One region of the Variovorax cryoconiti genome, then DNA from elsewhere that is predicted to be linked to it. Evidence: predicted binding sites of a transcription regulator. Region 1 holds the regulator's gene; the other holds the start of a gene.

What was found. Region 1 encodes HrcA, which represses chaperone genes, less so after heat shock. Its sites were predicted from a motif close to TTAGCACTCNNNNNNNNNGAGTGCTAA; they were not measured.
Region 2: the regulator HrcA is predicted to act here: its motif matches at 5,775-5,801, upstream of ACSFA2_RS05975 (co-chaperone GroES).

What each region holds. Positions count from the first base shown of each region.
Region 1 covers NZ_JBPJZI010000001.1:101,674-108,249, reverse strand. Annotated here, with positions in the region: gene ACSFA2_RS00580 (PriCT-2 domain-containing protein) at 1-1,310, opposite strand, end outside; gene ACSFA2_RS00575 (helix-turn-helix transcriptional regulator) at 1,438-1,671, opposite strand; gene ACSFA2_RS00570 (helix-turn-helix transcriptional regulator) at 1,842-2,096, opposite strand; gene ACSFA2_RS00565 (hypothetical protein) at 2,442-3,416, opposite strand; tRNA gene ACSFA2_RS00560 (tRNA-Ile) at 3,591-3,667, opposite strand; gene hrcA (heat-inducible transcriptional repressor HrcA) at 3,708-4,715, opposite strand; gene ACSFA2_RS00550 (NAD kinase) at 4,744-5,643, shown strand; gene recN (DNA repair protein RecN) at 5,643-6,576, shown strand, end outside.
Region 2 covers NZ_JBPJZI010000002.1:257,473-264,048, forward strand. Annotated here, with positions in the region: gene ACSFA2_RS05950 (molybdopterin-binding protein) at 1-721, opposite strand, end outside; gene ACSFA2_RS05955 (cytochrome b/b6 domain-containing protein) at 718-1,356, opposite strand; gene ACSFA2_RS05960 (response regulator transcription factor) at 1,456-2,181, shown strand; gene ACSFA2_RS05965 (sensor histidine kinase) at 2,178-3,656, shown strand; gene groL (chaperonin GroEL) at 3,721-5,373, opposite strand; gene ACSFA2_RS05975 (co-chaperone GroES) at 5,403-5,693, opposite strand; gene ACSFA2_RS05980 (glycoside hydrolase family protein) at 5,921-6,576, opposite strand, start outside.

The sequences.
Region 1 (6,576 bases):
TCGCCGCCACGCGAGTACAGGAAGGGGCAGGCCGTGACCAAGGCGTTCTCGGCCTGATCGTTGATGGCTTTCACGTTGTTGCGCTCGATCATGATCACCGGACGGTCGGTCTCGCAAACAACCGCCGGCTCGAGCGCTTCGTCGTCATCGCGCATCTCGTCGGAGATGGCAGCGCGGACTTGCGCGGCCGACTGTGGCTTGCCTGTGGCGCCAAGGCCATCAGCAGGCAGGAGAGGGGCATACGGCGCCGTAGGCACCACCCGCGCGTCGAACGCGGCCTTGGCGGCTTCTTCGCCGTGTTCCTGCACCAGATCGTTGAAGTCGCCGCCGCCGGGCGCGAACACGACCGCGGCGTCGTACTCCATGCCGATCCGGAAAGCGGCCTTCATGCCTGGATTACCGCGGCGTTTCGCCTCGGTCTTCGTGTCGTTGTCGGCGAAGATGATGAGTTCGGCAGCGGGCTTCTTTTCGCGCACTTCGCGCACCAAGCGCACCATGTTGCCGACGTCGAAGCAGCACAGCACCGCGATGCCGGTGAGTTCGTGCGCGCTGGCGGCCGTCGCGTAGCCCTCAGCGAAGCCATAGACCAGATTCCCTTCGGCGTTGGGCTTAGGCTTGCCGAGCGCCAAGAACTTCCCCTTCTTTGCGCCACCCGAGAGGAGGTACTTGTCGCCATTCTCAGTGATGCCCTGGAGCGACCATATCTTTCCGTGAACATCCTTCACCGGCAGAAGAAGCGTGTTCTGAAGCTCGATCTGAGAGTCCGTGACAGGATCCCACTTCCACCAGGACCCCACGCGCAGGCCGTCGTGCGCCTTGACGCCCTTCTTCTTCAGGTACGGATAGTCGTCGGTGGCCGGCACTGCTGCATCCAGGCGCTTTTGCGCGCGAATCGCCGCTTCGGCCTCTTCGATGGCTTCCTCGGCCGCGTGCACCTTCTGGCGCTCGGCGTGCTTCGCTTCGCGCTCGGCGACCTGTTCAGGCGTGGGCTTCGTGTAGCCCTTCACCTTCGCGTCGAAGCCCTCGCGCTTGGCGAGGTCGACCACGTAGCCGAAGCCCTTGCCGCCGCCCTGCTTGAACGACTTCCACACATCGCGTGCCGTGGATGCCTTGTAGCTGTCGCCACCCGCCGACCACTCGTCGAAGATCGACCAGCCGGCCTCGCCGAGTTCATCGTGCACACCCATGCCGATGAAGACCCATTCGTCGCGTGGGCAGTTGGGCGACAAGAAGCTCAGCGCGACGCGTGCGCGCTCCAGGGCATCGGTGGACGCCGACCCTGCGGGCAGGTTGCATTCAAATTTGGTCATTGCGATCCTCTATTTTTCGAGGACGCTTGCTGGCCGCATGTCGCGACCATAAAATCGATGCACCTCTGTATCGATCTGCTGCAAGCATCCGTGAAGCCCCGCCCCAAAAGGTCGGGGCTTCGTTACTTCAGGTTATTGCTTGAGCCCTCGAGCGGAGCCATGCCAGCACATCGCCGGACCTGTACCTCAGCACTCTGGGCGACAGCTTCACCGGCCGCAGTTCACCGCGCTTCGCGAGCGTCCGCAGATGTGTCATGCGAAGGCCGGCGAGGGCGCAGACGGTCGCCGTGCGCAGCAGCGCATCGTCACAAGCGACTGCAGCGGCAAGTTCCGCCTGCAGCAGAGAGCTGGGTGTTGGCATCAATGCCTCCTTGGGTTTCGATGTCGCTATCGTTCTGTCACGACGCGATGCGCGGTAATGCGCGGCAACTTTTCTCGAAGTGCCCCGGGGCTTTCTGGAATGCGTCGCGCACGCATAAGCACACTGGCCCCATGAGGAGCTAGCGATCGACAAAAGATTTGCGAAGCTGCTTAGTGAGCCGTCGACTGATGCAGGAGGGCCTCGACCTCGTCGACGCGAATCCGCACGATGCCCGCGCTGATCTTGATGGGATGAAGCTGCCCGCGGGCGATGAGGTTGTAGACCGTTCCGCGGCTGCACTGAAGGCGGGCAGCCACGGCGGAGATCTTCATAAGCAGGCCCTGAGCTGGGGGCTGCGCGTGCGTCAGCGACGCGGATGATGCGACGGCGTTACCGGCGCCTTTGGTGCTTTGAGCAGATGGCATGAGTGGTCCTAGAAGTTCGCTTGCTTCGTTCCCATGCGGCTCGATAGAATGGACCCACAACATCCAGCAAATTTGTTGAGGCACACGCATCTCGATGCTTGCCGCGCAAGGCCCTCATTCCGGTGCTAGTAACACCAGATCGAGGGCCTTGTTGTTTACGAAGCAACAAGAGCGTACCTCTCAGCGCACGCCCGTCCACCTCGAGAGCGTGCGTGTCTCGGCCACCTTCACCCAAAACGGCGTCGAAATCGATTGGGTTGTGCGGCGAGGCCCTTACGGGACAAGGCTTTACGCGCGGTCTCCAGCGAAAAATTCAATGGTTGCGCTTGCGCGACAGTGAAGCCGTTACCGCGCAAATTGATCGTTCTTGCTCGCGCTGCCTGGTGAAGACGAGCGCGACGACGCCGGCGGCGCGGCCTGCAGATCGAGTTGCGCACGAAGTGCGCGCACGGCTTCAAGCTGCTCGCGCAGAAGCACTTCTTGCCGCTCGCGTGCGGCCACATCGACCTTGCGATCAGCTTCGCCGTCCGCCTTCTCGCGTTCCCGAATGTCGTAAGGAACCAAGAGGGATGCGACGAGTGCCATGACCGCGATCAAGACCGATGCGATCGACACCCACGTGGCCATCTTCGCCGACGCCTTGGCTTGCGCGACTTGCGCGCTCCAGGTCGGCAGCACCGTGTTCTTGATCAGATCGGCCACCGCCCGCGTGTTCTCCGCCATCTGTTCGATGTGGCGCGGGAATTCAGGCGGCTCGATCACGGGCAACTTGAAGTCGGAGTTCCTCGGGACGAACAAGTCCTGGTCCGCTTTCTTGGTCAGACCCGCCTCGAAGTCGGCGATAGCGGTCGCGGCCGTTTCTATTTCTTGAAAGGTCGAGGAGAGACGCGCATTCACCAGATCGTCGAGGCCCGAAAGCTTTCCGATCGAGTCCGCAGATTTGCGCATGCTGAGAACCTGATCACGCACTTCGGACCCCACTTGGGCAAGCGGGTCGACGCCCTCGCGTCGGGGAAGGTTCATGGCCCGGCCCACCGCAGCCGCCATTTCGTCGATGGTCGCCAGTCGGCCGACTTCATCCGCGCCCAGTGGCTGCGTTACCGAGTTCTTGTCGCGTGAGATGAGGAACCCGAGCACGTGCCGCCCGAGTTGCCCGTCGTCGGTCAAACCGGGGTCATCGACGAGGCGCCCAAAGTGATCCGAGTCGTTCACCACCATATTGCGGGCGTAGAGCACGCCACTCGTGGTCTGGATCTCCACCCTTGGCGCCAAGGCAAGAAGCTCCCTGAACGTTCTTGGTGGCTTCGGTTCATCGCTCATGGGCACCCTCCTCCTCATCGAATCGACGGGCCGCGGTGGCGCTGATGCGGCCAGGATGTAGCTCATCCCCGATAGCGACACGGATGGCTACACGCCAGCCAATTGATGCAGGTGCTGCACAGCACTCACTACTGGATTGATAGCGCGCTAATCATTGGTAGCGCGGCATGTGCGTGGTAGGCCGTGATGGGCTTGAACCATCGACCAACGGATTATGAGTCCGCTGCTCTAACCAACTGAGCTAACGGCCCACGCGCCGGGATTCTAGTGGGCGCACTCACCGGTCGCTCGTCAGGGCTTGCGATGGCTCAGCGCATTGGTCACCAGACGCGACGTGATGTCGACGATCTGGATCATGCGGTCGTAGGGCATGCGCGTGGGGCCGATCACGCCCAGCGTGCCGACCACCTGCCCATCCACTTCGTAGTTGGCGCTGACGATGGACAGCTCTTCGAAGGGCACCACCTGGCTTTCGCCGCCGATGAAGATGCGCACCCCTTCGGCCTTGCTCGACACGTCGAGCAACCGCATGAGCTGCGCCTTCTGTTCGAAGAGGTCGAAAGCGCGGCGCAGTTGCCCCATGTCGCTGGAGAAGTCGCTCACCGACAGCAGGTTGCGTTCGCCGGAAATCACGACGTCGTCCTGCGACTCGGTCATGACCTCGGAGCTGGCCTGCATCGCCGCTTGCATGAGCGACGCGATCTCGCTGCGCAGCTTCTCGACTTCGGACTGCAGCCGGTCGCGCACCTGCTCGATCGTGAGGCCGGCGTAGTGCGCGTTGATGTAGTTGGCGGCCTCGACCAGTTGCGATTGCGAGTAGTCGGATTCGGGAAAGATGACGCGGTTCTGCACGTCGCCGTCGGGCGAGACGATGATGACCAGCAGGCGACGGTCCGACAGCCGCAGGAACTCGATCTGCTTGAACACCGAGGTGCGACGCGGTGCCATCACCACGCCGACGAACTGCGAGAGGCTCGACAGCAGGTTTGCTGCGTTGGCGATCACCTTCTGCGGCTGGTCGGGCGGGAGGCTGGGTGCGGGCAACTGGTCGCGTTGCGCCGTGAGCATGGTGTCAACGAAGAGCCGGTAACCGCGCGCCGTCGGAATGCGTCCGGCGGACGTGTGCGGGCTGGTGATGAGCCCCAGCGCCTCGAGGTCCGACATGACGTTGCGGATGGTCGCGGGCGAGAGTTCGAGCCCCGATGCGCGCGAGAGCGTGCGTGACCCCACAGGCTGCCCCTCGGCGATGTAGCGCTCGACCAGCGTCTTGAGCAGCAACTTGGCACGGTCGTCCAGCATCGTCTGATTTTAGTGTTGTAATTTGTAGATGACCTCGCGCTTCCGGCATGTCGCCCTTATTGGCAAGTACCAGGCGTCCGGCCGACGGGCGTCGTCCGGCGCACCGGACGACCACATCATGGCGGAGATCGGTGCGTTTCTCGAATCGCAGGGCTGCGAGGTCTCGATCGAGCGCTCCACCGCCGACGAATTGCATGGCAGCCGCTACACGGCGTTGACGGTCGAAGAGATCGGCGAGCGCTGCGACCTGGGCCTGGTCGTCGGTGGCGACGGCACCATGCTGGGCATCGGGCGGCAGCTTGCGCCGTACGGCGTACCGCTGATCGGCATCAACCGCGGCCGGCTGGGTTTCATCACCGACATTCCCCTGGACAACTACCAGGCCACGCTGGTGCCGATGCTGTCCGGCGAATACGAGGAAGACCACCGCAGCCTGCTGCACGCACAGGTGATCCGCGAAGGCGCCTGCGTGTTCGACGCACTCGCGATGAACGACGTGGTGGTCAACCGCGGCGCGACCTCGGGCATGGTCGAGTTGCGCGTGTCGGTGGGGCGCCATTTCGTGGCAAACCAGCGCGCGGACGGGCTGATCATCGCGTCGCCCACCGGCTCGACCGCCTATTCGCTGTCGGCAGGCGGCCCGCTGATGCACCCGTCGATCCCGGGCTGGGTGCTGGTGCCGATCGCGCCGCACACCTTGTCGAACCGCCCCATTCTTCTGCCGGACGCCGACGAGATCTCGATCGAGCTGGTCTCCGGCCGCGACGCCAGCGCGAACTTCGACATGCAATCGCTCGCGTCGGTCGAGATCGGCGACCGCGTCGTGGTGCGCCGCTCCGACTACCGCGTGCGCTTCCTGCACCCCCGCGGCTGGAGCTACTTCGACACCTTGCGCAAGAAACTGCACTGGAACGAGGGAGGTTCCTGATGGCGCTGCGACGCATCGCGCTGCGCGACTTCGTGATCGTGCGCGCGCTCGACATCGACCTGTCCACGGGCTTCACCGTGCTGACCGGCGAGACCGGCGCCGGCAAGTCGATCCTCATCGACGCCTTGCAGCTCGCCCTGGGCAACCGCGCCGACGCCGGTGCCGTGCGCGAAGGTGCGGAGCGGCTCGACGTGAGCGCCGAGTTCGATGCCGACCCGGCCCTTGCCGGCTGGCTCGACGAAGGTGGCTTCGAGGCTGGTGATTCGATGCTGCTGCGCCGCACCGTCGACCTGCAGGGCCGCAGCCGCGGCTGGATCAACGGCAGCCCGGCCACCGCCACCCAGCTGCGCGAACTCGGCGACCACCTGCTCGACATCCACGGCCAGCACGCCTGGCAGAGCCTGACGCGGCCCGACGCCGTGCGCGGCCTGCTCGACGCCTACGCCGGCGTGCGCACCGATGCGCTCGACAGCGCTTGGCATGCGTGGCGCCAAGCCCAAGCGGCACTCGACGGCGCCCGCGCCTCACAGGATTCGCTCCAGCGCGAACGCGAACGCCTGCAATGGCAGATCGCCGAAGTCGCCAAGCTCGCACCCGGCGAGAACGAGTGGGAAGAGCTGTCGACGAACCACACGCGCGTGTCGAACGCACAGGCCTTGATCGACGCCGCCGAAGGCGCCCGCGCGGCGCTCGAAGACGACGACCAGGGCGGGCTCGTCGGCCTCAACCGGGCGCTCAGCCTGCTGCAGGGCTGCGAGCACATCGAACCCGAGTTCAAGACGCTGGCCGAGGTGCTGGCCTCCAGCATCGCGCAGGCGGCCGACGCGGCGCACTCGCTGCACGGCTACCTCCGCCATGCCGATGCCGAACCGCAGCATCTGGCCGAGCTCGACGAACGCATGGGGCTGTGGATGTCGCTTGCACGGCGCTACA
Region 2 (6,576 bases), on a different contig from region 1:
TCGCCTGGATATGCTTCGGGTTCTTGTAGCCGAGCTTGGTCGGCATGCGCAGCTTCATCGGGAAGCCGTACTTGGGCGGCAGAGGCTCGCCGTCGTAGGACAGCGTGAGCAGCGTCTGCGGATGCAGCGCGGTCGGCATGTCGATGCTGGTGTAGTAGTCGTCTGCGCACTTGAAGCCGACGAACTTCGCGCTGGTGTCGGCGCCCACGCGCTTCAGAAAATCGGCGAAGCGCACGCCGCCCCATTTGCCGATGGCGCTCCAGCCTTCCACGCAGATGTGGCGCGTGACCTGGTCCTGCTGCGGCATGGCGCGCAGTTCGGGCAGCGTCCAGCGGCGCTTGTCCGCCACCAGACCGGTGACTTCCAGCCGGTAGCTGGTTTCGTCGACCTCGCGCACCTCGTTCTCGCCGTAGTAGGCGTTGAACGGAAAGGGCCGCGTGATCATCGATTCCGGGTACGTCGGCGCGAGCTGGTTCGGATCGAAGATCAGGCCTTGCACCTTGTCGTTGAAGCGCGAGATGGCGCTGAGTGCGGCCTCGACGCCCGCGTTGTCGCTGATGCTGCAGCCGGTGAGCAGCGACAGGCCGCCCATCGTGAGCGAGCGCGTGAGAAAGGCGCGGCGCGCGGGATGTTCGATCTTGCGATCCATCAGTTGGCGGGCTTCTGCCAGAGCAGCGCTGCTGTCGACACCGACGAGCGGGATGCGGCGGAGGATTTTCATGCGGCGGTCTTTCGGGTACGACCTGCGCGGCCGCCGAGCATCGAGAGCAGGGTTCGGGGCACGAGCGCCACCATGACCAGGTGCACGGCCACGAAGGCGACCAGGGTGGTCATCGCGAAGAAGTGGATGCGTCGTGCCAACTCGTAGCCGCCGAGCAGATCGCGCAGCACGGCGAACTGCACCGACTTCCACAGCACCAGGCCGGAGAGCACCAGCAGCACGATGTCGAGCATCACGAACAGGTAGGCGAACCGCTGCACGCTGTTGTAGCGGCGCGGGTCGGCGTGCGACAGCTGGCCGCGCATTGCGGCGAGGGCGTCATGCCAGATGCCCGAGATCGACAAGGGGAAGAACTTGGCGAACAGCCGACCGCTGGCGATGTTGAGCACCAGGTAGACGAGGCCGTTGGCCGCCAGCAGCCACATCGCCGCGAAGTGCCATTGCAGCGCGCCGCCCAGCCAACCGCCGAGGGTGAGCCCGGCCGGGATGTCGAAGGGGAAGAAAGGCGCTGCGTTGTAGATGCGCCAGCCGCTGGTCACCAGGACCAGCACCGCCAGGGCGTTGAGCCAGTGGGTGATACGCATCCACACCGGGTGGATCGGCGGGCAGTCGGTGGTGGCGGATTCGCTGTGCATGGGGCGGATTGTTGGGCGCACCCCCTCGCCGAATCATCACGAAGAGTTCAATTAATCGTGATAACTCCCCACGGCATATCGCGGGACAATCCGCCGAACATGGAAACCACCAAACGTGTGCTGATCGTGGAGGACGACGCCCACATCGCCGAGCTGCTGCGCATGCATCTGCACGACGAGGGCTACGCCGTCACGCATGCTGCCGACGGCGATGCCGGCGTGCGTGAACTGGAGCGCGGCAGCTGGGACGCGCTGATCCTCGACCTGATGCTGCCGGGCGTCGACGGCCTCGAGATCTGCCGCCGCGCCCGCGCCATGACGCGCTACACGCCGATCATCATCACCAGCGCGCGCTCGAGCGAGGTGCACCGCATCCTCGGGCTCGAGCTGGGGGCCGACGACTACCTCGCCAAGCCGTTCTCGATGCTGGAACTCGTAGCCCGCGTGCGTGCCTTGCTGCGACGCACGGAAGCCATGGCGCGCAACGCTCGCATCGAATCGGGCCGACTTGACATCGGCACCCTGGGCATTGACCCGGTAGCGCGCGAGGTGCGCCTGGACGGCAAACCGATCGAACTCACGCCGCGCGAGTTCGACCTGCTGTATTTCTTCGCGCGCCATCCGGGCCGCGTGTTCTCGCGCCTGGACCTGCTCAACCAGGTGTGGGGTTACCAGCACGACGGCTACGAGCACACCGTCAACACGCATATCAACCGCTTGCGCACGAAGGTTGAAGCCGACCCGGCCGAGCCGCGCCGCATCCTGACCGTATGGGGCCGCGGCTACAAGCTGGCCGGTGCCGGTCCGGACGAGGGGGCGCCATGACCTGGCCTTTCGGCTGGACCCTGTCGCGCCGCCTCTCCGTGGTGTTCGCGGCACTGCTGCTCGCCTGCTGCGGCGCTTCGGTCTGGCTGCAGATGGCGGCGAGCGTCCGCTACGAGCAGGAGGTCACGCAGCGCCTGTCCAGCGGCCTCGCGGCGCACATCGCGGGCAACGCGGAGCTGATGCGCAGCGATGGCTTGAACGAAGCGGCCGTCAAGGCGCTGTTCGATCAGCTGATGGCCGTCAACCCGAGCGTCGAGGTCTACCTGCTCAACCCCGAAGGCCGTATCGCCGCGCAGGCTGCGCCACCCGGCCACCTCAAGCGCGACCGGGTCGACCTGGCCCCCGTGCGTCAATTGCTGGCCGGTGCGCCGCTGCCCATCCTGGGTGACGACCCACGTGGCGATGGCAGTCGCAAGATCTTCAGCGCGGCGCCGATGAAGGTGAACGGGCGCGATGCCGGTTACGTCTACGTGGTGCTGTCGGGTGAAGAACGCGAGGCGCTGATTGCCAATGCCGCGATCAGCAACGTGCGTCGCACCATGCTGTGGTCGATGGCGCTGGTCACGTTGCTGGGCCTGCTGGCCGGTGTGGCCGCGTTCCGCTTGATCACCCGGCCACTGCGCGAGCTGACGGGCGCCGTACAGCAGTTCGAGCGCGACGGCGTGGCGTCGCTTCAGCAGGCGACGCCGGCGCTGGATCGCCTGGCGAAGAGCGGCAGCGGTGAGATCGGCACGCTGGCGCAGACCTTTCGCCAGATGACGCAGCGCATCGCCGAGCAGTGGCACGCGCTGACGGCCCAGGACCAGCAGCGGCGCGAGCTTTTCGCGAACATCTCGCACGACCTGCGCACACCGCTGACCTCGCTGCATGGCTACCTCGAGACACTGCTGATGAAGGCCGACACGTTGCCGCCAGCCGACCGCCGCCGCTATCTCGAGATTGCCCTGGGCCAGAGTCGCAAGGTGGGCCGTTTGGCGCAGGAACTGTTCGAACTCGCGCGGCTGGAGTACGGTGTGGTCAAGCCTGAGAAAGAGCGCTTCGCGCTGGCCGACCTGGTGCAGGACGTATTTCAGAAGTTCGAGCTGGCCGCCGAGGCGCGTCGCCAGCGGCTGGTGCCGGATATCGCGCCCGGGCTGCCGGTGGTGATGGCTGACCTCGGAATGATCGAACGCGTGCTGACCAACCTGCTCGACAACGCGATCCGTCACACGCCGGAAGGTGGCGAGATCGTTGTGCAGCTGCGGCCGGGTCGGGATGGCGTAGAGGTCGAGATCAGTGACAACGGCCCGGGCATTCCCAAGGAACTGCAGCCGGTGCTCTTCAATCGGCCCGCCTTTTCCTCTGCGGGCGAGGGCCGCAGTGGCGGTGGACTCGGTCTGATGATCGTGCGTCGCATCCTGCAATTGCACGACAGCGACATCCGGCTCGTGCTCCAGGCCGACAGGGGCGCCGTCTTCCACTTCCAGCTGAAATGAAAAAAGCCCTGCAGCTCGCGCTGCAGGGCTTCGGTTCGGATGCGTGATGCAGCCGCAGGGGCAATTACATGCCCATGCCGCCCATGCCACCCATGCCGCCCATGTCAGGCATGCCGCCGCCGGCGCCCGACTCGTCCTTCGGTGCTTCGGCGATCATGGCCTCGGTCGTCAGCAGCAGCGAGGACACCGAGGCTGCGTTCTGCAGTGCAGTGCGCGTCACCTTCGTCGGGTCCAGGATGCCCAGCTCGAGCATGTCGCCGTACGTGTCGTTCGCAGCGTTGAAGCCGAAGTTGCCCTTGCCGGCCAACACCGCGTTCACCACCACCGAGGCTTCGCCGCCGGCGTTGTTCACGATTTCACGCAGGGGTGCTTCGACGGCCTTGAGCACCAGCTTGATGCCGGCGTCCTGGTCGGCGTTGTCGCCCTTGATCGACTCGCCCACAGCTTGCTTGGCGCGCAGCAGTGCCACACCACCACCAGCCACGACGCCTTCTTCCACGGCAGCGCGGGTGGCGTGCAGTGCATCTTCGACGCGAGCCTTCTTTTCCTTCATCTCGACTTCGGTGGCAGCGCCAACCTTGATCACGGCAACACCGCCGGCCAGCTTGGCCACGCGCTCTTGCAGCTTTTCGCGGTCGTAGTCGCTCGAAGCTTCTTCGATCTGCACGCGCACTTGCTTGACACGGGCTTCGATGTCACCGGCCGCGCCAGCGCCGTCGATGATGATCGTGTTTTCCTTGCCGACTTCGATGCGGGCAGCCGAGCCGAGGTCGGCCAGGGTCACCTTTTCGAGCGTCAGGCCGACTTCTTCAGCGATGACCTTGCCGCCCGTCAGGATGGCGATGTCTTCCAGCATGGCCTTGCGGCGGTCGCCGAAGCCCGGTGCCTTGACGGCGACGACCTTCAGGATGCCGCGGATCGTGTTCACCACCAGCGTCGCCAGGGCTTCGCCTTCGACTTCTTCGGCAATGATCAGCAGCGGACGGCCCGACTTCGCGACTTGTTCCAGTGCGGGGAGCAGGTCACGGATGTTGCTGATCTTCTTGTCGTAGAGCAGCACGAAGGGGTTGTCCAGAATCGCCGATTGCTTTTCCGGGTTGTTGATGAAGTACGGCGACAGGTAGCCGCGGTCGAACTGCATGCCTTCGACGACGTCGAGTTCGCTGTCGAGCGACTTGCCGTCTTCGACGGTGATGACGCCTTCCTTGCCGACCTTGTCCATCGCGTCAGCGATGAGCTTGCCGATGGTTTCGTCGCTGTTGGCCGAGATCGAGCCGACTTGTGCGATTTCCTTCGACGTCGTGGTGGGCTTCGATGCCTTCTTCAGCTCGGCGACCAGGGCCGTGACAGCCTTGTCGATGCCGCGCTTCAGGTCCATCGGGTTCATGCCGGCAGCCACCAGCTTGAAGCCTTCGCGAACGATGGCTTGGGCCAGGACCGTGGCGGTCGTGGTGCCGTCGCCGGCGTTGTCCGAAGTCTTGGAGGCCACTTCCTTCACGAGCTGGGCGCCCATGTTCTGGAGCTTGTCCTTGAGTTCGATTTCCTTGGCGACGGACACACCGTCCTTGGTCACCGTGGGGGCGCCGAACGAACGCTCGAGCACCACGTTGCGGCCCTTGGGGCCCAGGGTCACTTTGACTGCGTTGGCCAGGATGTTGACACCCTCGACCATGCGTGCGCGGGCTTCACCGCCGAAGACTACGTCTTTTGCTGCCATGTTGAATTACTCCGAATGGGATGGGTTGATTACTTCTCGACGACTGCGAACAGGTCGTCTTCCTTCATGACCAGCAGCTCGTCGCCGTCGACCTTGACGGTCTGGCCCGAGTACTTGCCGAACAGGACGCGGTCACCAACCTTGACGGTCAGCGCGGCGAGTTCACCTTTGTCGTTGCGCTTGCCCGGGCCGACGGCCAGGACTTCGCCTTGATCGGGCTTTTCGGCGGCTGCGTCGGGGATGACGATGCCAGAGGCGGTCTTGGTTTCACTGTCAACACGCTTGACGATCACGCGATCGGCCAAAGGACGAAGTTTCATTGCATCTCCTGGATATAGAAACGGGGGTTGGGTTTGGGCACAGGCCATGGGCCGGTACACCACCGCCTGGAAACCGGGTTGTTAGCACTCGGGTTCGGCGAGTGCTAATGATACGGGCATTTGGGTGGGTTTCAAGGGGGCAGGTCCATGGAGAGCTCTTTCAGCTGTTGTCGGGCCGCTTCCAGGCAGCGTCGGCTTCGGCGAAGTGCTAACGCGACGCAAACCTCTCAGTTGAAGGGCAGCGAAAGGTAATGCTGTCCCAGCTCGGTCAACACGCCATTCGCGCCGAGCAGACTGGTGTGGTGCACGTCGTTGCTCCATCGGCCCGTGAACCACGCGTAGCGAAACACGTCGGAACGTGACTCGCATGTGGCAACCATCTCGGTCATCTGCGCCTGCTGCTTGGCCACCGTGTCGATCTGCGCGCCGTCGGCCTGGCTGTGCCAGTTCGCAAACTCGGTCACCCAGAAGGGCTTGCCGTACTTCGTCAGCCGGTCGAGCTGGGCACCGAGGCCGTAGTCGTACCAGTGGAAGGCGAGGTAGTCGATCTGCGGATCGCGGCTGCCGTTGGCCGAACGGTAGGCGGCGTAGAAGGCATCGAGCCACGCCACGGGATCGGCGTAGCCGGCCATCGTGCCCCACGTGATCGCCGGCCCGACCAGCTTCACCCCCGTGGCCGCTGCGACGGCCTCGTAGCGTGGCCACAGTGCTGCGGCCTGCGAGGGCGTCAGGTTGGCCTGGTCGGTGAGGTTGGGCTCGTTCAGCAGCAGCAGGTGGCGAATGTCCGGCTGTGATCGGAGCCAGGCCGTGACTTCCGTCGCATCGAAATTTCCGTTCCACAGCATCGGCTGAAAATCGATGCCATAGCGCGTACGGTAGTCGG